Regions from separate parts of the Desulforamulus ruminis DSM 2154 genome, predicted to be linked through region 3. Evidence: a T-box and tRNA genes for the amino acid it is inferred to sense, from the RefSeq annotation. Region 3 holds a T-box; the other regions hold tRNA genes.
What was found. A T-box is a leader RNA that pairs with one kind of tRNA and senses whether it is charged. The one in region 3 lies ahead of tyrS (tyrosine--tRNA ligase), so its partner is inferred to be a tRNA-Tyr.

Region 1 (7,144 bases), 1.2 Mb from region 3:
TGCAACTGATTATTAAAATCAGGCAGGAGGCCCGCAGTAAAAAGGACTGGTCCACTGCAGACACCATTCGCGACGGTTTAAAGGAACTGGGGATTATCCTGGAAGACACTCCCCAGGGAGTTCGTTGGAAAAAGCAGGTGTAGGATTTGGATAACCAATCTTTAGAACCCCGGGGGATAAAGCCCGAAGAGAGTCCAAGCCTGGTGCTGGCTTATATTGGGGATGCGGTTTATGAACTGGCGGTCAGGGAATATTTAGTACAGCGGGGCATGGTTAAAGTGAACCAACTGCACCGGACGGCCGTGAAGTATGTGCGTGCCGGGGCCCAGGCCAAGGCGTTGTTTTCTCTGGAGGATAAACTTTCCGAAGAAGAAATGGCTGTGGTGCGCCGGGGCAGAAATGCCAAGTCGGGAACTCCGCCCAAGGGGGCCTGTGTGCTGGAATACCGCCATGCCACAGCCCTGGAAGCCCTGATCGGATATTTATATTTTAAAGAACGTCATGAGAGAGTTCGGGAAATCATCAGCATGGCTGTGAATGAAATAAGCCGTCAGTAGCTAAAGGGTACTCTAGTTGCTGGACTTAAGGGTAATAGCTCATAGGTCCAGTTGGTAGCCTTGCGGGTAATACTTTAGGGTCCTGTTGTTTGTAATGGTAACCAAGACCAAGGGCACAACCGATAAGACGAACAACAGGACCCTAAAGACAGCCTATGAGTCTAGCAACAAGATCCGAAGAATGCCTATTAGGTTAGAGGGAGAGAGTTATGTGGCCAAAGCAACATTGAAAGTTCGATTATTACAGCATACACCGGAACCGGAGAAACTGGTGGCCATGGCTGCCAGGCTGTGCTATTCACCTTCCGGCATTGATGATCTGGCAGAGGATGTCATCCATTCGGATCAGCAGCAATTTATTAAAAAACTGATGGATATGGGACATTATACCACCATTGAGCATATTTCCTTTACCTTTGGTGTTGAAGGAGTATCCAGGAGTCTACTGGCCCAGCTCACCCGGCACCGCATCGCCAGCTTCAGTGTGCAGTCCCAGCGTTATGTAGGTGAAACGCGAGCGCAGAATAAACAGGGAATTTTTGATTATATTATTCCGGAGACCATTCTTCAACTGGGACCGGAAGCTGTGGCGGAGTTTGAAAGTCAAATGACCCGGATTCAAGCCTGGTATGACGGTTGGGTGCAGAAGCTGGGCGGGGGCAGGGTTGCTTATGAGGATGCCCGTTTTGTACTGCCCAATGCTGCGGAAACCAAGCTGGTGGTAACCATGAATGCCCGGGAATTGCGTCACTTTTTTGATTTGCGTTGTTGCAATCGAGCGCAGTGGGAAATTCGCAATCTGGCGGAGCAAATGCTGAAGCTGGTAAAAGAAGCGGCTCCCACTATTTTCAGGGACGCCGGCCCCAGTTGTTTATCCGGTCCCTGCCCGGAAGGAAAGCTTAGCTGTGGTAAAATGCCTGAGGTCCGTAAAAAGTTCGGGATGATAAAATCCGGAGAGTGATCCTATATGAATCTTCCTTTGGTGATTTTAACCCTTTGGGGAGTCGCCCTTATTTTAGGGGTTACGGGAGTGTTTATCCGCAAAAGACTTCTTATTTTCCTGGGCATGGCTGCTGCTGTGGCCGGGGTTATTGCAACCTTTTATTTAAAGTATCTGGTGTCCAAGCTGTAGGCTAGGGATATTTAGCCTTATGCTGCATTTCTGTTAGGTCCTGTGGTTAGCCTAACAGGCATTCCTTAGGGGTCTCGTTGTTAGTGTGAATGCACTTCTTTTAGAACCCAAGCCTAAGGAATGCTTAAATACGAACAACAAGACCCTAAAACAAAACAGTATAAGTCAGGACCCCGGGGAATTTCAGCATAAGGCTAATAACGGGACCTCAGAGAAAGGCAGTATAAGACTAGCAGGAGGCGATCTGGTGAGCGAAATCATTGCCGGGCGCAACCCGGTTCGTGAAGCACTTCGGGCAGGGCGTCCCATCAATAAGGTGATTATGGCCAAAGGAACCCCTTCCGGACCTTTGGGAGAAATTACTAGGATGGTCCGGGAAGCAGGCATTCCCATCCAAACGGTTGACCGGGCGTACCTGGATAAATTACAAACCGGCGTACCTCACCAGGGTATTGTCGCTTATGCTGCGGCCAAGCAGTATGTGGAAGTGGAGGATATTCTGAGTGCTGCCCGGTCAAAGGGTCAGGAGCCCTTTATGGTGATGCTGGATGAAATAAACGATCCTCATAACCTGGGGGCGATTCTGCGTACCTGTGATGCGGCCGGTGTGCACGGGGTAATCATCCCTCAGCGCAGATCCGTCGCTTTAACGGCAACGGTGGCCAAAGCTTCCGCAGGAGCGGTGGAGTATGTACCGGTGGCTCGGGTAACCAATCTGGATCAAACCATTCGTTCGTTAAAGGAGCAAGGGCTTTGGGTTGTGGGGGCGGAGATGGACGGCCCGGACCTGTTTTGGCAGGCTAAATTAACCGGTCCTCTGCTGCTGGTGATTGGCGGGGAAGGAAAGGGACTGGGCAGATTGCTTAAGGAAAGATGCGATATGCTGGTCCGTCTGCCCATGCTGGGACAAGTAGGCTCCTTAAATGCCTCGGTGGCAGCTGCATTATTGGTGTATGAGGTCGTACGCCAGAGAGGGTAGGTTTGTCCGTGCAAGATTTTTATGTAGTGGATGGATATAATGTTATTCACGCCTGGCCGGATTTTGAAGGAATCAAAGCCGGCGGGCTGGACCATTGCAGGGATAGACTGATTGACATCCTAGCCAATTTTGCTGCCTTCAGCGGAGCCCGGGTGAAAGTGATTTTCGATGCCCACTTGGTTAAAAGCGGCATTGAGCATGCGGAGTTTATTCATGGCGTTGAGGTGTTTTACACCCAAGAGGGAGAAACCGCTGACTCGTTGATTGAAAGATTGGTGGGGGATTTGGGCAAGCTGGGAACCGTCTATGTGGTAACCTCCGATTGGGATGAACAAAGAATTATTTTTGGCCGCGGGGCTTTTCGGGTAACACCGAAAGAGTTTAGAGAGCAAATCGTACAGATAAATCGACAGCAACAGGAGAATTATAACAAAGAAAATCCCACAGAAGGCTATCTGGAGGACAAATTGCCTCGAGAAATCAGGATAATTATGGAAAAATGGCGTCGCGGGAAGAACTGATGCCTGTCCGGGTTGGACTTTTTTTACCTTGACGAGTCTTTTTAACATAAGATATAATGATTCATGGAACTCTCTAAGAACGTTCTTTTTTTAAATAATTAACTATTTAACCAATGGGTAAACAGACCCCGGTGATATTAACGGATATGTCGTTTTTCTTTTTTGTAGTTGCTTAGTGATAAAGAAGCGGGGGCGATGGATTTGAATTCAAATGCACAAAGGGAAGTTTCCGGAGGCTACCAGGTAATGGTTGATGAAGATGTCGTCGAGTTTGCTCGTGAAGGTGACGATGCGGCCCTGGAGTACTTGATTAACAAGTATAAAAACTTTGTGCGTGCCAAAGCCCGCTCGTATTTTCTGATCGGCGCAGATAGAGAAGATATTATCCAGGAAGGCATGATCGGTTTATATAAAGCCATTCGTGATTTTAGAATGGACAAATTATCTTCCTTCCGGGCTTTTGCGGAACTATGTATCACCCGGCAAATCATTACCGCCATCAAAACCGCCACCCGGCAAAAGCATATCCCTTTAAATTCTTATGTCTCATTAAACAAACCCATTTACGACGAGGATTCGGATCGTACCCTGCTGGATGTAATCTCCGGTTCTAAAATTACCGACCCTGAGGAACTGATTATCAGCAGGGAAGAATTTGACGACATTGAAGAAAAAATGGGTGAAATTCTAAGCTCCCTGGAATGGAAAGTTTTAATGTCCTACCTGGAAGGGAAGTCCTACCAGGAAATTGCCGAAGATCTGAAGCGCCATGTCAAGTCCATTGATAATGCGCTGCAAAGGGTCAAACGAAAGCTTGAGAGATACCTGGAAAAACGAGAAGTATAATCTGCCAGCCAACCCCGGGACCCCCGGGGTTATTTTAATGCCAATAATTCTACAAGGGCATATTATTTACCTTTATTTAATATAAAAAATTTAAAGTTAAAAATCTGTAACATTTCCAGACAATACTTTTGGTGAATGGTTGACAGTAACATGCTTATCTGTTATTATATCTCTTGCGCGGTTTGATCCGAATTCTGTGCCGACGTAGCTCAATTGGTAGAGCAGCTGACTTGTAATCAGCAGGTTGCGGGTTCGAGTCCCATCGTCGGCTCCATTTATATACGGAGGGATTCCCGAGCGGCCAAAGGGAGCAGACTGTAAATCTGCCGTCTGACGACTTCGAAGGTTCGAATCCTTCTCCCTCCACCAGTTCACCCCTTCGCAGGCGGAATAATATTTTAGTTGCTCATGAACTTTTGCCTGTGATATAATATTTTATGTTGACGCGGGATAGAGCAGTTGGTAGCTCGTCGGGCTCATAACCCGAAGGTCGGGGGTTCAAGTCCCCCTCCCGCAACCAAATGCTGCTATAGCTCAGTAGGTAGAGCGTATCCTTGGTAAGGATAAGGTCACCGGTTCAATCCCGGTTAGCAGCTCCAAAATTTTGGCGGCGTAGCTCAGTTGGTCAGAGCACTCGGTTCATACCCGTGGGGTCACTGGTTCAAATCCAGTCGCCGCTACCAAACAGCATCCAGTCCGAGGGGACTGGTTTTTTTGTATTTAGCCACTGCAGCCTAATACTGCATTGCTTTGAGGCTCTGTTGTTTGCCTTATACTGAAATTATCCGGGGCCCTGTTGCTAGTAGCCTTATACTGTTTTTCTCTAAGGTCTTGTTGTTCGTATTTAAGTATTTCCTTTGGGCTTGGGTTCTAAAAGAAAGTGCATTCATACTACGTAACAACGAGACCTCCAAGGAATGCCCGTCAGGCTAACAACAGGACCAAGGAGAAATGCGGCATAAGGCTAAAGCCAACAACGGAACTAAGAAGAAAATCCCCAATAAAAGCAGGATTTTTCCATTTCTTATCGAATCGTTCCTATGAATTGTTGACAGGTATAGAATTGGCATCAATGTGAAATAACTGTAGGGAATGACGGCTATTTTTAGCAAACCTTGAAATTGATGGAGGAGGAGAAATTTTCCATGGCTAAGGCAAAATTTGAACGGAATAAACCCCACGTAAACATTGGAACCATCGGTCACGTTGACCACGGCAAAACCACCCTGACCGCAGCAATTACCGTGGTGCTGTCCACCGCCGGCGGCGCATCCGTAAAACGTTACGACGAAATTGACAACGCACCGGAAGAACGTGAACGGGGTATTACCATTAACACCGCCCACGTTGAATACGAAACCGGCAACCGTCACTATGCCCACGTGGACTGCCCGGGCCACGCCGACTATGTTAAGAACATGATCACCGGAGCAGCCCAGATGGACGGAGCGATTCTGGTAGTATCCGCCGCAGACGGCCCGATGCCCCAGACCCGTGAGCACATCCTGCTGTCCCGTCAGGTAGGGGTTCCCTATATCGTAGTCTTCCTGAACAAATCCGACATGGTGGACGACGCGGAACTGCTGGAACTGGTAGACATGGAAGTAAGAGAACTGCTGAACTCCTACGAGTTCCCCGGGGACGACACACCCATCGTGGCAGGTTCCGGATTAAAAGCATTGGAATGCGGATGCGGCAAACGGGAGTGCGAATGGTGCGGCAAAGTGTGGGAACTGATGGATAATGTAGATGCTTACATTCCCACCCCTGAACGTGCCGTGGATAAGCCGTTCCTGATGCCGGTGGAAGACGTGTTCTCCATTACCGGACGTGGTACGGTAGCCACCGGCCGTGTAGAACGGGGTCAAGTAAAAGTACAGGATGAAATTGAAATCGTAGGACTGAGCGACAAACCTCGGAAGACGGTAGTAACGGGCGTGGAAATGTTCCGGAAACTGCTGGATTATGCTCAGGCCGGTGATAATATTGGAGCGCTGCTGCGTGGTGTAGACCGCAAAGAAATCGAGCGTGGCCAGGTATTGGCGAAGCCCGGCAGCATCAAACCGCACACCAAATTCAGTGCGGAAGTGTATGTGCTGACCAAAGAAGAAGGTGGACGTCACACCCCGTTCTTTAACGGCTATCGTCCACAGTTCTACTTCCGTACCACGGATGTGACGGGTATCGTAACCCTGCCGGAAGGCGTGGAAATGGTAATGCCCGGAGATAACATCAAAGTGGACATCGACCTGATTACCCCCATCGCCATTGAAGAAGGACTGCGCTTTGCCATTCGTGAAGGCGGACGTACCGTAGGCGCCGGCGTGGTAACCGGTATCCGGGAGTAATTTTAACTTAGTGTTCCGCTTGGCGGGTTTAATTGCAAAAGGGTAGAGATTTGACCAGGGGGTGAGTTTTCAGCTTGCCCCCTTTTTATATGATGACACCAAGTCAATATTGGAAAGCCTTGCGTAATAGTTAAAGACAAGAATCATTATTAAAGTGGGTTTAATTGCAAATGGTATTAAAAACCAATATTTGAGACAAAATACTGTTATGGATGACTCCGTCACATAAGCTATTGACATACAACATCACTTGTGATAAATTTGTTAAGGTATATTAAGAGGACATAGTCGGTTCAAGTCTTTTTTATGCTGTCAAAAATTTCAAGGTGACAGTATAAGGGCAACGAGGCTTCGGTCTTGGCCCAAGACTTGGCGGAAGCCAAGTTTTCTTTAGTTTTTAGGGAGGTGTCAACAATGCGTGTGGGCGTAACTTTGGCTTGCACCGAATGCAAACGGCGCAACTACACCACAAACAAAAATAAAAAGAACGATTCCAACCGGATTGAGCTTAAAAAATATTGTAAGTGGTGTCATACTCATACAGTTCATAAAGAAACCAGATAGATTGGGCCCTTAACCCCGTATGTTGTGACCTGAGCCGCATTCCATGAGGGGTTTTATTTGAGGCACTACTGGTGAAACATAAAAAGTAAGGATGTGGCGTTTCGGATGGCTGTGCAGAAAAAACAGGTTAAAGCGGTTAGCGCTGCCAAGGAAATAGCGGCAACCAAAGAAACCAGCGGGGCTGATAATAAAAAGGA
Region 2 (7,144 bases), 230 kb from region 3:
ATAGGCCCAGGTTTTTTTCCTATCCGAACAATGTATTTTTCATAAGCATTCTGTATACATGTGACAATGGCCGCTTCGTCGGCGGGGTTTGCTTTTCTTATTTTTAATATTGCCATGCTTCAGTACGCCTCCCTAAAATAAAAATACGGGCTATCCTTTTGTTTGAAGATTTTTTAAAATTTCATGATAGCGTATTGTTGCCAATACACTTGTTTCACCCTTTTTACAGAAAGAAAGCCCGGCCAGCTTCGGAACAATGCGTTCAACCACAATCTGCCCATCCACCATTTTGGATTCCAGTGTTTGCAAAGCTTCGAGAAAACGTTTGTCCTTCTTGGCCCGGTTGTAAAAGGATAAGACATAGACGTATACAAAAAGGTTGTAGTTTCGGAAGGGGTATTCCACCTGCATGAATAATGTGCCGATTCCATAGTGGCATGGGCCAATGGGTTTCCTGATGGTCCAATGCTCCAGCAAAAAATCCACGGCCTTATCAAGGGCAGGTTCCTTGTTGAGATAATTGCTAAAGCGGAACGCATTCAGGGCAGTAAGTGTGGGGAAGGGATTTGAATGCTCCGTTTCTGGCCCCCGGCCAAAGCTGAATTTATTGCAGCGCCAGCCACCGTCTATATATTGGATATCTAAAAGATGCCGGAAGGTTTTTTGCAGTCTGGCATCGGAAGCATACCCCAGGTGACAAAGTGCATTGGCGGCGTGGATGGTATGGCATGGATAAATAGAACCTTTAGGGTATATCTTGAAACGTCCATCATCCAGCCAAGTACTAAAGAATAATTCGGTAGCCCCTTTCAGCAAAGGATCGGTAGGTTCCATACCCAATTCCAGCAGGAAAAGTACGCTCTCCAGAGTTGAGAACGGGGCTCCTTTTAGCAGACGTTTGTCGGGTGTAGTCCAAAGATCGCCTCCATTATCGTATCTATGAGACAATATCACTTCAACATCTGATGCATATTGCTTCTCTACAGCCACTTCTCCCACCTCTCTCAAGACTAAGTGTACATTATATAAATAATCTGCACTTAAGTATATCAAAAAAACATAAAAACAAAAGAACCCAAACCACGAGGTTTTAAGTTCTTTGCTTCATTACTGAATGTGTCATTTGGTCAGAATAGATGCAAGGGAAGATAGTCCGTATTCACCGATAATTTGAATTTTTAATCAAATACGCTATTCTGAAATGAGGCAATCAAGGTTTTTTAGGTCAATTTTATCAACTTCTCTAAGCTTATATCCGCTATGAAATAGTTTTTGAGCTTCCGCAGAAATACACGGAATAATTCGCTCTTCAAACCAAGCACTCGAAAACCATTCTGCTTTAAAATCATACCAATCATCATTTAATCCAGCCTGTTTTGCACTTCCATCTTCACTTATTATTAAAGGATGTATATCTATATATCCCAATTCCGGATGATACAACTCAATGCGTGTCGGACTCCAATCCGTTGTAATCTCATAGCCTTTTCCTTTTAATGTATCTAATAAAATCTCTGTAAATTTCCCATCAAAATCTACATCAATATCTCTGTGTTCTCTGTTTTGTTTCCCAAGTAAAATATCTACACCCCAGCCTCCATCTATCCAATATTTTATTTTTAAACTATCCAGCAAATCCAAAACTTCCATTAGATTTTCCTTATTGGTTATTTCTTTTTTGACCATAAAAACTCCTTGTCACAAATTATTGTTTATCTGTTTTGTTATATCCAGCGATCTTCATTTATTATAACATAAAAAAACCAAGCTAATAAAAATGCACTCCTTGCATCTTTATTAGCTTGGTAACTATGGTGCGGCAGAAGGGACTTGAACCCCCACACCCTAACGGGCATAAGAACCTGAATCTTACGCGTCTGCCAATTCCGCCACTGCCGCATGGATAAACTTTGAAGTTACTCAGTGCATTTTGAATTATAACAAAAAAATTCCCATGCCGCAATCATAAAGTTGCAAAAAAATTCCCGGTAGCTATACCGGGATAAAAGGGTAACTTTCAAGTGTACTATTATTATGATTTAGTTTGTCCAATTGTACTGACATCCAAATGACAAAAGGACCTGTAAATACTTGTACTGCCATCCATATATTAGAAAAATATTCGCATCCGTTCAGGAGACAATATCAATAAAGTTAAAGTTAAAAGGAGTGAAGGAAGTGCGCAAAAGGATCAAAGGCTGGGTGAAGAATCCGGGAAGCGCCGGGGAAGCGTCGTTGGTTGGAAGAACCGGAGGATATCACGATACCTGGGAGACAGGAAAAGCCCATTTTAAGAAATACCAACAAAAATTAAGAGGCGTTAACCGTCCTGCTGAATAAAAAACGAGAGCTTATGCTCTCGTTTAAGTTGGCTGGGGCGGCTGGATTCGAACCAACGAATGCCGATTCCAAAGACCGGTGCCTTACCGCTTGGCGACGCCCCAGTATGGTGGAGGGAGAAGGATTCGAACCTTCGAAGTCGTCTGACGGCAGATTTACAGTCTGCTCCCTTTGGCCGCTCGGGAACCCCTCCATGTATTTAATTTGGTGACCCCTACGGGATTCGAACCCGTGTTACCGCCGTGAAAGGGCGGTGTCTTAGGCCGCTTGACCAAGGGGCCTTGCTTGCATGTTTTTATTGCGACGGAGTTTATTATAACAAAACAATAGTACAATGGCAAGTCTTCAGGAAGTAAAATTTAATCAAAAAAACACTATTTATTACCTAATTGTAAAGGTGCTAAACTATGTTAAGAATTATTTTTAAATGTAATCTTTTTGTAAGACTTTAGTTAACCAAAATCAATCCATATTTGATATGATCCTAATGTAATCATGTTGCTCAACGGAGGTGCCTGGGTGAGAGAGAAACTAATTGAGTTACTCAACCAGAATGAAGATAGGGTTATTGAAAAATTAATTAACTTTGCTAAAGCCGGTGGTTTCACCCGATTTACCTCCACCCGCCATGATGATTGGCATTTATCCGTGCGGGAAATCATTCAGGGCCTAAGCACGTATTTGATGAAGCATGCGGATGATGTTGTCAATGTTCACGATGCGGCTGAAAATCCGGCCTGTGAATTTGGGGTAAGGTGTGCCAGGATGCACCGGGCCCGAGGAATTACCTTAAAAATGTTTTTAGGACTGTTTAAATATTATCGCCGCGCTTATCTGGATATGGTAAATGAAAGTTATTTGACTGCGGAGGAAAAACAAGCTGCTAAAAAATCCATGAACACCTATTTCGACCGTCTTGAACTGGGTTTTTGCAGTGAGTGGGCCGGAGAGGGAAAAGACTCCCGGATTCATGAATTGCAGTTGGTCAACCGGCATCTAACGAATGAAAAAAATAAGCTTAGAACAATTTTTGAAAGCATGACCGAGTGTGTCTTTGTGGTAGATCCTCAAATGTGCATCACTGAAATAAACAGTGCGGCTGCCGCTTATTTCGAGGTTCAGCCGGAAGAAGTTATTGGTATGACCTGCTCCAGCCTTTTAGGGTGCGATTGTAAACAGGAAGAATGCCATCTTTACATTGCAATGAATAAAGCCGGTTGCTATAAGGACGTGGAGGTTGAGGTAACGACCAAGAGGGGCCGGAGGAGATTGTTAACCAGCGGCTCTTTTCTTCATGATATCAGCGGCAAATACGCCGGCGGGGTGCAAGTATTCGTTGATGTTACCGAGAAATACCGTATGGAGCAGGAACTGCGGCTGCACATGCAGGCAAACAATAGCTCCAGCGAATGTATTACCATCTTTGACGAGAGTGCCCAATTGATTTATGCCAACCCGGAAGCGGAAAAAATGCTGGGAAAAGGCATTAAGGAACTGCTGGGTTTAGGGATCGAAGATGTCTATCCTGAAGGAGAAAGAATTCTCTTTTTTCTGATTCGGGGCAATTACTGGCGCGGGGAATTATTGTTGAAACAGGGCTTAAAGGAAATCATTATTGAAGTTCATGCAACCCCCATCCGGCGCTCAATTGGTCAAATCATAGGATTCCATGTGGCGGCTAAAGATATAACCGAACAAAAAGCCATTCAAATTAAACTACAGCAGGCCAGGGAGGATACCGAGCGGGAAGCTGCCAAACTCAGGGCCATTATTTCCATGATGGGCGCGTTCATTGCTCTGGCGGATGCCGAAGGGACTATCACGGAAGTTAATGAAAAAGTGATAACCATGACCGGGGAAAAAAAGGCCAATATTATAGGAAAGAAGCTGTGGGATATCCACCAGGGGGACACCCTGGAAAAAGTACAGGAGCTTATAAAAAAATATCAAGAACAGCCTAATCAGCCCCCCCTAACCTTTACCCGTATTTTCTGCGGGCATGATGTGATTATGAATATTCAGCCCATCTACCGGGATGCTAATTACGATGGCATTCTGCTGATGGTGATTGATGTCACCGAGGTGGCGGAGTCCAAAAGACAGGCGGAACAGGCCCGGGAAATTGCGGAAAAGGCGAGTCAGGCCAAGTCTGAATTTTTAGCCAATATGAGTCATGAAATACGGACACCCATGAATGGAATCCTTGGTTTTGCAGAGGTTTTAGCCCAGCAGGGGTTGAATCAGGAGCAGCAGGAAAGTGTTAAGATTATCCGGCAATGCGGCGAGCAATTAATGGACTTAATCAATGATATTTTGGATCTTTCAAAAATTGAATCCGGAAAACTGATCCTGGAAGAAACTGTTTTTAGTTTACGTAAAATGATCTATGAAACGGTCAATGTCATTGAACCGATTCTAATGGAAAAGAATGTAGAGATGAAAATATCCATTGATCCGCATTTACCGGATTATTTAAAAGGAGATTCCTTCCGCATTCGCCAGATTTTAAACAATCTTCTCTCCAATGCGGCGAAGTTTACCCATGAGGGTTGTGTTGAAGTGAAAGTTCAGGGAGAAAGGACCCTGGAGAAAACCGATCATCGAAATTTTGTACTAACCTTTATCGTATCGGACACCGGGATTGGCATTCCCAGCGATAAACTGGCTGAAATTTTTGAGACCTTTACCCAGGCGGATGGTTCAACCACCCGAAAGTACGGCGGAACAGGCCTTGGATTAACCATCAGCCGCAGCCTTACAGAACTGATGGGCGGACAGCTTCAGGTACAGAGTGAATTTAAAAAGGGTTCGCAATTCTCTTTGACCCTTCCGGTGGCTTTGGTTCATGTGGAAAAGAAGCTTGCGCCGCAGCAAAGAAAAGAAGGTTCTACCCGGGAGGGCGTGGTTTTAGTTATTGAAGATGACTGGACCACCAAACAACTAATCACCAATTACCTGGAAAAGGCCGGTTATACGGTAATTGCCACGGACCATGGCAAACAAGCCCTGACCCTGGCTAAGATTTACCAACCGGATGCTATTATACTGGATATTCTGCTGCCGGATCTCAGCGGCTGGGATATTTTAGTCAAAATGAAAAAGACGGAAGAAATACAACAAATCCCTGTGATTGTTTGTTCGGTGCTGCCGGAAAAAGAAAGGGCTTTTTCCTTGGGCGCTGTTGACTATATAGAAAAACCAATCTCAGAAGAAATATTGATCAGCCGTTTGGAAAAACTTACGTTATCGCGAACAAGTGAAGATACCCACATTATCCTGGTGGATGACGACAAGACGGCATTGGAGTTTCTGCGCTGTGTCATTGAAGGGGCGGGTTTTAAACCCCACCCATTTATGTTGGCCCAGGAAGCCTTAGATTTCATCTTTCGCCACGAACCGGTCCATGCCGTTATTTTGGATTTGCTCATGCCTGGGATGGATGGCTTTGATTTTCTGGATCATTTAAGAAGCAATCCAAAGTTCAAAAGTTTACCGGTTTTAATCAATACCGGGAAGGACCTGACGCAACAAGATTATCAAAAGTTAAATGATAAGTATGAAAGAATCCTAAACAAGAGTTATATTCATCCGGAAGCGTTACTAAGGGAGCTAAACCTATTAATCAGAGACGGGGTGCAAAGAAAACCAGTGAATCAGAAAATGAAAAAAGGACCGGTGAATGTCCTGCTGGTAGAGGATAATTCATTCAACCAGAAACTGATTGAACACCTGTTAACCGGCGACGGATATAAGGTTACCATGGTGGAGAATGGACAAGAGGCTCTAGCCGCTTTGGACCAAGGAGAATATGACATTGTATTAATGGATATGCAGATGCCGGTTATGGATGGCTACGAGGCCACCAGGCAAATTCGCAATATGGAAAAGTATAAAAAATTGCCGGTGATTGCCCTGACCGCCCATGCCATGAAAGGGGATTGCGAAAAGTGCCTGTCGGCAGGGTGTGATGATTATCTGGCTAAACCGGTGAACAAAGACATGTTGATTAAGACAATCAAAAAATTTACCGACTCTCCTGCAGAGGAGTCCCGGGGGAAAAAAACCAGGATTAGAGATAAAGGAATTGAACTGTTGGTGCCCTGGTATTTGCAGGATCTGGCAGGTGAAATGGATAAGTTAAAAGAGGCGGCACGCATCAATGATCTGGTCACTGTGCGATACATCAGTCACGGATTGAAAGGCAGCGGGGGGGCTTACGGTTTTCCCGAGCTTTCCAACCTGGGTGCGGAGATCGAACGAGCCGCCGTCAATCAAGATCTGGAGCTGGTAAGAAGCCTGGTAAACCAACTGCGGGAGTTATATACGGAAATTTTAGAAGAGGAACTTTAAGTTATAAAGCCCGGATACCCCGGAAAGATTATCCGGGGTATTGGCTTGTGAAAAATTATATTTGTCCAAATTGACAGGAAAATGACGAGCTATAGGCGAATACCATAAAAAACAAAACGGGAGAATGAATAACGGAACGGGAGTGAAACCATGAAGATCAATGTTGAACCGATTGCAGACCAGGAATTAAAACCCTTGTATCAGGATGCTTCTCAACTTGGTTTTGGCCGTATTTTTACCGACCGTATGTTTACCATGAGGTATACCGATGGCCGATGGACCGATGCCAAAATCGAAAAATACAAAAATTTTAGTTTAGACCCTTCTGCCTGTGTATTTCACTATTCCCAGGAAATTTTTGAAGGAATGAAGGCGTATGCCGCTGAAGATAACAGGTTGCTGCTGTTTAGACCGGAACAGAATGTGCGGCGCATGAACCGCTCCGCAGAGCGAC
Region 3 (7,144 bases):
GCAAGAATAACCAGAGGCTTTCAGAAGGTGGAGGAATCAATAAAAAATAAGTCAAAAAATCAAGCCTGACCCCGTGACTGTAAGCTAAATTTCTCCAAGTATTTGAGTAACAAAAAAAGGGCATGAAGAAACTTACTGTTTCGGTCATCCCCTTATCTTTATGCATCAATAGATTTTCTTTGGTCATTTTAGACTGAAATATTAATCTTTTTTCGTTTCTTCAAGATTCCGATTCTCAGGTCGTCCTGATATTCTTAAAGCAAATGTCCGCCAGACACTTCAATGTCCTGGGCTGTAACCCAGCCGAAATCATCGGACAATAGGTTCACAATGACCTTCGCAAGATCTTCGGGCTGGCCGATTCTGCCAAATACAGATTGCTCTGCCAGCGGCTGGATGAATTCAGGATGTTTATTGAATGCTCCATCGCCAAAATTGCTGTGCGTAGGACCGGGCGAAACGGCGTTGACCCGAATTCTGCGCGGTGCCAGTTCTTTGGCGATGTAGCGAGTCCAGGATGAGAATGCTGCTTTTAACGAGCCGTAGGCGGAGTAGCCTGGAAATGATTGGTTCTTGGCTGTGCTCGTGGTATTTACAATGGCTCCGGCATTATCCATGAATCGGACGAGGTGTTGGGTCAAAAAAACGGGTCCTTTGAAGTTCGTATTAAGAATCTTGTCGAAGTACTCTTCGCTCATCTCAGTGAACATCATTGGCCCACCAACCCCGCCATTATTAACTAAGTAATCAAAAGTTGTTCTGTTCCAAATTTCTTGGAGGCTCTTTTTCACTTCCAGAACGAAACCTTCGAATGTTGATGTTTGAGTTAGATCCAACTTCAGTGCTACAGCCCGAACTCTTTTATTCTTCTCAATTTCCTTAACGACAGCTTCTGCCCTATCCTTATAGGAATTGTAGGTGAGAATGACGCCAATTCCGCGCTTGCCAAGCTCAAGCGCGGTCGCTTTTCCAATGCCATTACTTCCACCGGTTACGATTGCAATTTTCATAAGATCCTCCTTTTTGTTGTTCGGTCTGGGTTCTATTTTAGTCGTTTCTGCTGAAATAACCTAGATCCAATAGTGCTTTTTAATTGCCTAAAACCACCAACAATGCTTTCAAAACACCCGTATTATCCGCTGTAATTATTATAGAAAGAGCCTAAAAATGCCGGATGGTTTCAGAGTTGGGTTGGGGAATAGGAAGCCGTGTGATAGAATATGTATATGAATAAAGTTTTAGATGAAGTTATCGATCTCATGAAAAAGGCAGGCACTCGACCAATCGAAACCGGAGTACCGGGGCTAAGCATGATCAAGGGAGACATTCCCGCCCATCAACTCGCAGCGTTCTACAAGCCGATGATTGGTTTTACGGTTCAAGGAACAAAGATTCTTTCAATTGGGGAGCGCAGTACTACCCTGAAAGGTCCGTCATATCACGTGTTGCCGGTACATGTTCCCGCAACGGCGCGTGTACATTCGGACCGTGATGGCCGTCCCTATATGGCCCTCGGTCTTGAGTTGAATCAGAATGTTCTTCAGAGCTTATTAAGAGATCTTCCTGAAGATCTAATACCAACTGCTTCTGAACCTTTCGCAGCTTGTGAAATAGACATGGAATTTTTGGAGGCCTGGCTGCGCTTATTGCGATTAATGAAAGCACCAAGAGATATTCCAGCTCTTGCACCAGCTTATGAACGCGAAATCCTTTATCGCGTTCTGATGGGACCACAGGGATGGTATCTGAGGCAACTTGGTTTGCGGGAAAGTAATTTCTCTAGGATTTCTCAGACTGTAAAATGGCTACGCGATAACTATACGAGGCCAATAGGCATCGGTGAGATGGCATCAAAATCTGGTATGGCTATAAATACCTTTCATCGTCAGTTTAAACGGGCAACGGGTCTAAGTCCGATTCAATTTCAAAAGCAATTAAGGCTTTTGGAGGCTAGAAACCTCATTGCCTTTGAGGGCTATGCAGTAGCCAGTGCCGCGTATCAAGTTGGCTATCAGAGCCCCTCACAATTTAATCGGGAGTACTCCCGATTCTTCGGTTCACCTCCGGCTCGGGACACTGAGAAACTAAGACGAATCGAAAGTGCGAGGGATTAGCTAGTCGCTTCTATCAAAGTAGGGGAATCAATAAAGAGAATAGCGCGCCTGGCGACGGCGGCAGATGAGATATTGCCGATGAGAGATATCCGTATACAGCAAAATCCGGACTATTTGATCACAATCACCTTGTCCAGAGTGATTTTCGGCCTAGATGGCGTAAAAACAATTGGTACGGATGTTATTGAAAAGTCCTCTGCTCTCGATTTGGCCTATTTGCAGGAGTTTTACAGGAAGATCAATGAGTCGGGGGGTTCCCAACCAAGCTGGAGGATTGAGAAATATTATGGAAAGAAAACCTAAGTCCGACCTGCCGGGTTATGGGGTCTGGCTTGACTTATGACTTGTTGTAAATCTCACTATACAATAAACCCAAGAAAACAATATTATCGAGGAGACCATTATGGCCAGGAAACCGAGGGTTCATTATGCAGGAGCAATCTATCATGTTATTGCCCGGGGGAATAATCGGGAAAACATCTTTCTGGATTGTTGTGATAAAGAGAAATACCTTGAACTTGTGGCAAGATACAAGAAAAGATAGTGAAATTCTAGCCTATGTGCTCATGGATAACCATTTGCATATACTTATCCGTATTGACCAGACCCCTTTATCCAAGGTGATGCCGTACCAAGCTTCGGAACCGGCTACCCCTGGAGCAGCCACAAGGACTATGCAGCCGGAAATAGCGTGTTGGTAAATATTGATTTTATCTTAAACATGCTGCATCCAAACCGAAGAGAGGCGTACAGAAAATACTTTCGACCTGTGTAAAGAGATCCAGGTTCCACAAGCACCGCTTGAAGTAAGTTTGCCTGACGAAGTCCATATTGGCAGAGGGTCACTAAAAGGAAATCTATACAATGAACTATAGAATAGCTGCTTGGCAAAATGAAAATGGAAAAGAACAAACTGGTATGCTTGCTTAAACACACCTTACCAAATGATATTTTAAATATATAACTGAAGCAGAATGACAAATTTGTATCATTCTGTGACTTTACTTTTACTGCTTCCTCGATTAAAATTTAATAAAATTAAATTATGCAAAAGCTGTGAAAGGAAGAAGTAGGTCAGTTTTAGTCATTCAGAGAGCATCCGGTTGGTGAGAGGCTGCAGACACACTGATTCGAATACATCCTGGAGCCGCCGCCTGAATTGATAGTAGGGTTTGACGGGTACGCCCGATACAGCGTGGGAGTGTGTTTGCACTTGTTGAGGGGAATTCTGTGAGGAATTTCCGAGTCAGAGGTGGTACCGCAATTTTTGCCCTCTGTTCCAATTGGAGCAGAGGGTATTTTTATTATTAAATATTTGACAAAGGAGTCGTTATAATGAAAATTTATGATGAACTGGTAGCCCGTGGACTGATTGCCCAGGTTACCGACGAAGAAGAAATTAAAGAACTTATTAATAGCGGGAAAGCAACATTTTATATTGGATTCGATCCAACTGCGGATTCTTTGCATGTTGGTCATTTTATGGCATTATGCCTTATGAAGCGTTTACAAATGGCAGGAAACAAACCGGTAGTTCTCTTAGGCGGTGGTACCGGATATATTGGTGATCCATCGGGGCGTACTGATTTGCGTTCCATGATGACACCTGAAACAATCCAGCATAACTGCGATTGCTTTAAGAAGCAGATGGAAAGATTCATTGAGTTCGGCGATGACAAGGCAATCCTGGTTAACAATGCAGACTGGCTCTTAAAGCTGAATTACATTGAATTGCTCCGTGATGTAGGGGCCCATTTTTCTGTAAATAATATGCTGCGCGCAGAATGTTATAAGCAGAGAATGGAAAAGGGTCTTTCCTTCCTGGAATTAAATTATATGATTATGCAGTCCTACGATTTTTATTATCTATTTCAGAATTACGGATGCAATATGCAATTTGGTGGCGATGACCAGTGGTCTAATATGTTGGGTGGTACGGAACTGATTCGTCGTAAGTTGGGCAAAAATGCCTACGCCATGACCATTACACTACTAATGAATTCCCAAGGCAATAAGATGGGAAAGACTGCAAAGGGTGCTGTTTGGCTTGACCCCAGTAAAACCTCACCTTTTGAATTCTTCCAGTATTGGCGTAATATTGGAGATGCTGATGTTCTTAAGTGCATACGTATGCTAACCTTCCTTCCCCTTGAACAGATTGATACAATGGATAAATGGGAAGGAAGCCAGCTAAACGATGCCAAGGAAATTCTAGCGTATGAACTGACGAAGCTGGTTCACGGTGATGAAGAAGCAAAAAAGGCAAAGAAGGCTTCTCACGCTCTCTTTGCAGATGGCACGGATGACTCCCATATGCCAACTACTGAAATAACAGCAGAGCATTTGAGGGATGGAGTTATCGGTATTTTGGATTTGATGGTGGCTTGTGGTATAACTTCTTCTAAGAGTGAAGCAAGACGTCTGATTCAGCAGGGTGGCTTATTTATTGATGATGTTAAAGTTGAATCCATTGATTGTAATATTACTTCAGAACAATTGAAAAACGGTGTCAAGATACGTAAAGGGAAGAAAACTTATCATAAGGCTTTGTTGAAGTAAAGGATAAATTAATAACTTCCCACCATAGATTATTTCCAGCAAGCCCTCATCAGTCAAGCCGCATCTTTTTTAGATCTTCAAGGCACGTGGAAGTTTGTTATCTTTTGTCTAAACAATCAGCAGATAATCAGGTGAATTAAAAAATGGAAATAAAAGAAGCCATCGAACAATGTGAAAAATCCGGTTTGGAAGGAATTGAATTAATCGAATATGCACAAAGGCTTGTCAATTCAAATATGAAATACTCGTATACGAATTCATTTGATTTTCCGCTGAGAGCCTTTCAAAAAGGTCGTGGCTACTGCTGGCAGCAGGCAAGTGCTTTGAATTACATTCTGAGGAAATTAGGTTTTGAAAGCAAATTGGTATATTCGACCAAAAATATTATTCCTGAGGGAGAATATAATGGGGTCATTGTGAAGGAACATATTTCAGGTCACGTTTGGTGCAAGGTTCATTATGGGGGAATGGAAAAGGACGTTTGTCCCCGCAACGTCAATAACCGGTTTGGAAAAGTTCATTTTAAAACTGTATCGAAAGTAAGAAGTTGGAACATATTTATTTGCTTTTTCTCATATTGGGGGTCCGCAGCAGTGAATTCTAAGAGATTTAAAGAATTAAAAAAGATAAAAAAGTTTATGATTAATGCGAAAGAGTAAATTTTAAGCTTTCAATCGCATACCGGGCACTGTGCCGTACTTCCCTGCTAGGGTTGTGGGGTCTACCATGGAAATTGGTAGCGACACCCATAAAAAGATGATAAACTGACAACAGACGAGGGTGTGGCTCGTGGGGTTAGTTGCTCATGAAAATGAGTTAACTCGGCTCTGAAATGCCGCCCTCGTTTTGTTGTTATCCATGACATTTACCGGGATGATGCCGTCCTGCGGGAAGTGGCTCTGTTAGTAGACGTGATGTTGGATAACAACAGGGTGGCGCCATAAAGGGAGGGGTTGTATATGCAACAACAGCACCTGTTAGTCGGCGTGGATGTAGGGTGCCGCAAGCATCACGTCGCCATTGGTGGACCGGGCGGGATCACAGAACAATTTGAAATCACACATGACGCTCGCGGCTTTGCGTATTTCTTTGGGCGTGTTAGTGAACAGGCACGACGCCAACGCTTGCCGGTTGTCGTCGGTATGGAAGGCACTAACGGCTATGCCCGGCCCTTAGATCAACTTGTTAAAGACAAAGGGTATACCCTCTTGAATGTCAACAACTTAAAATTAGCGCGGTTTAAAGAAATATTTGCGTCTCCGGCCAAAACGGACAGTATTGATGCACAACAGATGGTCACGCTTATGATGATGGCTCCCTTTATGGAGCAGGTCAAAGAATCCCTGCAACCCGTATTGACCGTCAGCGAGATCGAACAGCAGCTCAAACGGCTCAGTCGCCGCCGCAGACAATTAGTACAGGAGAAAGTCAATGTGCAAAACCGCATGCAAGTGGACCTTCAATCTGTGTGCCCAGGATTTCTTGATATCATTCATAAAGTGGATGCGCTCTATGTATTGCGCTTCCTCAGCTTTCGTTCCGATCTACGCCAGCTAGCCAGACTGAGGCCGGCCACCATCCGAAGCATTCCCGGCATAGGCGTGACCAAAGCGGCGTGTTGGCACGATGGCAGTCCAGCGCCGTCTTTGGATCGGAAATTGCCTGGGTGGGACCGATGATTATAGAAGACGCCAAACGCTTGCTGCAACTAAAGGAAGCAATTGATTCGCTGGAAGCCCAACTGGAGGCTTTGGTTAAACAGTCTTTACTAGCAAGAATCCTTGACAGCATCCCGGGGTTCGGGACGATCAGCGCAGCGGAGGTCAGTGGCGAAATTGGGACGATGACACGATTTGCGTCAGAAGCCAGTCTAGCTATCTATTTAGGGATGGCTCCGCTTGACAACAGCTCCGGCAAGCATAAGGGAACGAAATCGCCGCAACAAATTAATAAACGGGCTAAGGCAGCCATGATGGTAGGCATGGGGCATCATATCCGCAAAGTAGCTGAATCAAAAGCATATTATGAAAAGAAACGGACCGAAGGAAAAAGCACAATCAGGCCTTGCGTTCGTTAGGTAGACACATTACCCGTGTCTTTTGGAGCATGGTAAAAAACAACCGTCTATACGAAGAAAAAAACAATCTCCTGTTACATAATTTTATGGTAGCTAGGGAGAATGGGATGTCGTTTCAACTGCCTAACTTCCAATATTTTACTGAATTGGCTCTGGCAGATAAAATCTCTTGACAAATCGAGCGGGATGTTCAGGCCTGACTTATTGACTTGTTTTAAATGTCATTATACAATAAACCCCAAAAAACAATATTATCAAAGACCATTATGGCCAGGAAGCCGAGGGTTCATTATGCAAGGCAATCTATCATGTTATTGCCCGGGGAAATAACCGGGAAAATATCTTTCTGGATTGTTGTGATAAAGAGAAATACCTTAAACTTGTGGCAAGATAC

Region 1: it encodes a tRNA-Tyr, which carries the amino acid that the T-box ahead of tyrS (tyrosine--tRNA ligase) is inferred to sense. The anticodon was not compared.
Region 2: it encodes a tRNA-Tyr, which carries the amino acid that the T-box ahead of tyrS (tyrosine--tRNA ligase) is inferred to sense. The anticodon was not compared.

Annotation. Positions count from the first base shown of each region.
Region 1 is NC_015589.1:281,130-288,273, forward strand. It holds gene cysS (cysteine--tRNA ligase) at 1-143, shown strand, start outside; gene DESRU_RS01435 (Mini-ribonuclease 3) at 147-557, shown strand; gene thyX (FAD-dependent thymidylate synthase) at 769-1,518, shown strand; gene DESRU_RS01445 (hypothetical protein) at 1,525-1,689, shown strand; gene rlmB (23S rRNA (guanosine(2251)-2'-O)-methyltransferase RlmB) at 1,937-2,668, shown strand; gene DESRU_RS01455 (NYN domain-containing protein) at 2,677-3,189, shown strand; gene sigH (RNA polymerase sporulation sigma factor SigH) at 3,385-4,035, shown strand; tRNA gene DESRU_RS01465 (tRNA-Thr) at 4,234-4,309, shown strand; tRNA gene DESRU_RS01470 (tRNA-Tyr) at 4,319-4,404, shown strand; tRNA gene DESRU_RS01475 (tRNA-Met) at 4,480-4,555, shown strand; tRNA gene DESRU_RS01480 (tRNA-Thr) at 4,559-4,634, shown strand; tRNA gene DESRU_RS01485 (tRNA-Met) at 4,642-4,718, shown strand; gene tuf (elongation factor Tu) at 5,181-6,383, shown strand; gene rpmG (50S ribosomal protein L33) at 6,798-6,947, shown strand; gene secE (preprotein translocase subunit SecE) at 7,053-7,144, shown strand, end outside.
Region 2 is NC_015589.1:1,675,892-1,683,035, forward strand. It holds gene DESRU_RS08390 (GNAT family N-acetyltransferase) at 1-116, opposite strand, end outside; gene DESRU_RS08395 (prenyltransferase/squalene oxidase repeat-containing protein) at 151-999, opposite strand; gene DESRU_RS08400 (nucleotidyltransferase domain-containing protein) at 1,192-1,686, opposite strand; tRNA gene DESRU_RS08405 (tRNA-Leu) at 1,813-1,899, opposite strand; gene DESRU_RS20795 (hypothetical protein) at 2,179-2,340, shown strand; tRNA gene DESRU_RS08410 (tRNA-Gln) at 2,370-2,444, opposite strand; tRNA gene DESRU_RS08415 (tRNA-Tyr) at 2,448-2,533, opposite strand; tRNA gene DESRU_RS08420 (tRNA-Glu) at 2,546-2,621, opposite strand; gene DESRU_RS08425 (PAS domain-containing hybrid sensor histidine kinase/response regulator) at 2,860-6,690, shown strand; gene DESRU_RS08430 (branched-chain amino acid aminotransferase) at 6,841-7,144, shown strand, end outside.
Region 3 is NC_015589.1:1,444,775-1,451,918, forward strand. It holds gene DESRU_RS19825 (transposase) at 1-69, shown strand, start outside; gene DESRU_RS07220 (SDR family NAD(P)-dependent oxidoreductase) at 255-1,010, opposite strand; gene DESRU_RS07225 (AraC family transcriptional regulator) at 1,221-2,114, shown strand; gene DESRU_RS20765 (hypothetical protein) at 2,518-2,658, shown strand; T-box leader at 3,162-3,392, shown strand; gene tyrS (tyrosine--tRNA ligase) at 3,450-4,673, shown strand; gene DESRU_RS07245 (transglutaminase-like domain-containing protein) at 4,817-5,332, shown strand; gene DESRU_RS21110 (IS110 family transposase) at 5,633-6,352, shown strand; gene DESRU_RS21115 (transposase) at 6,292-6,750, shown strand; gene DESRU_RS21735 (transposase) at 7,097-7,144, shown strand, end outside.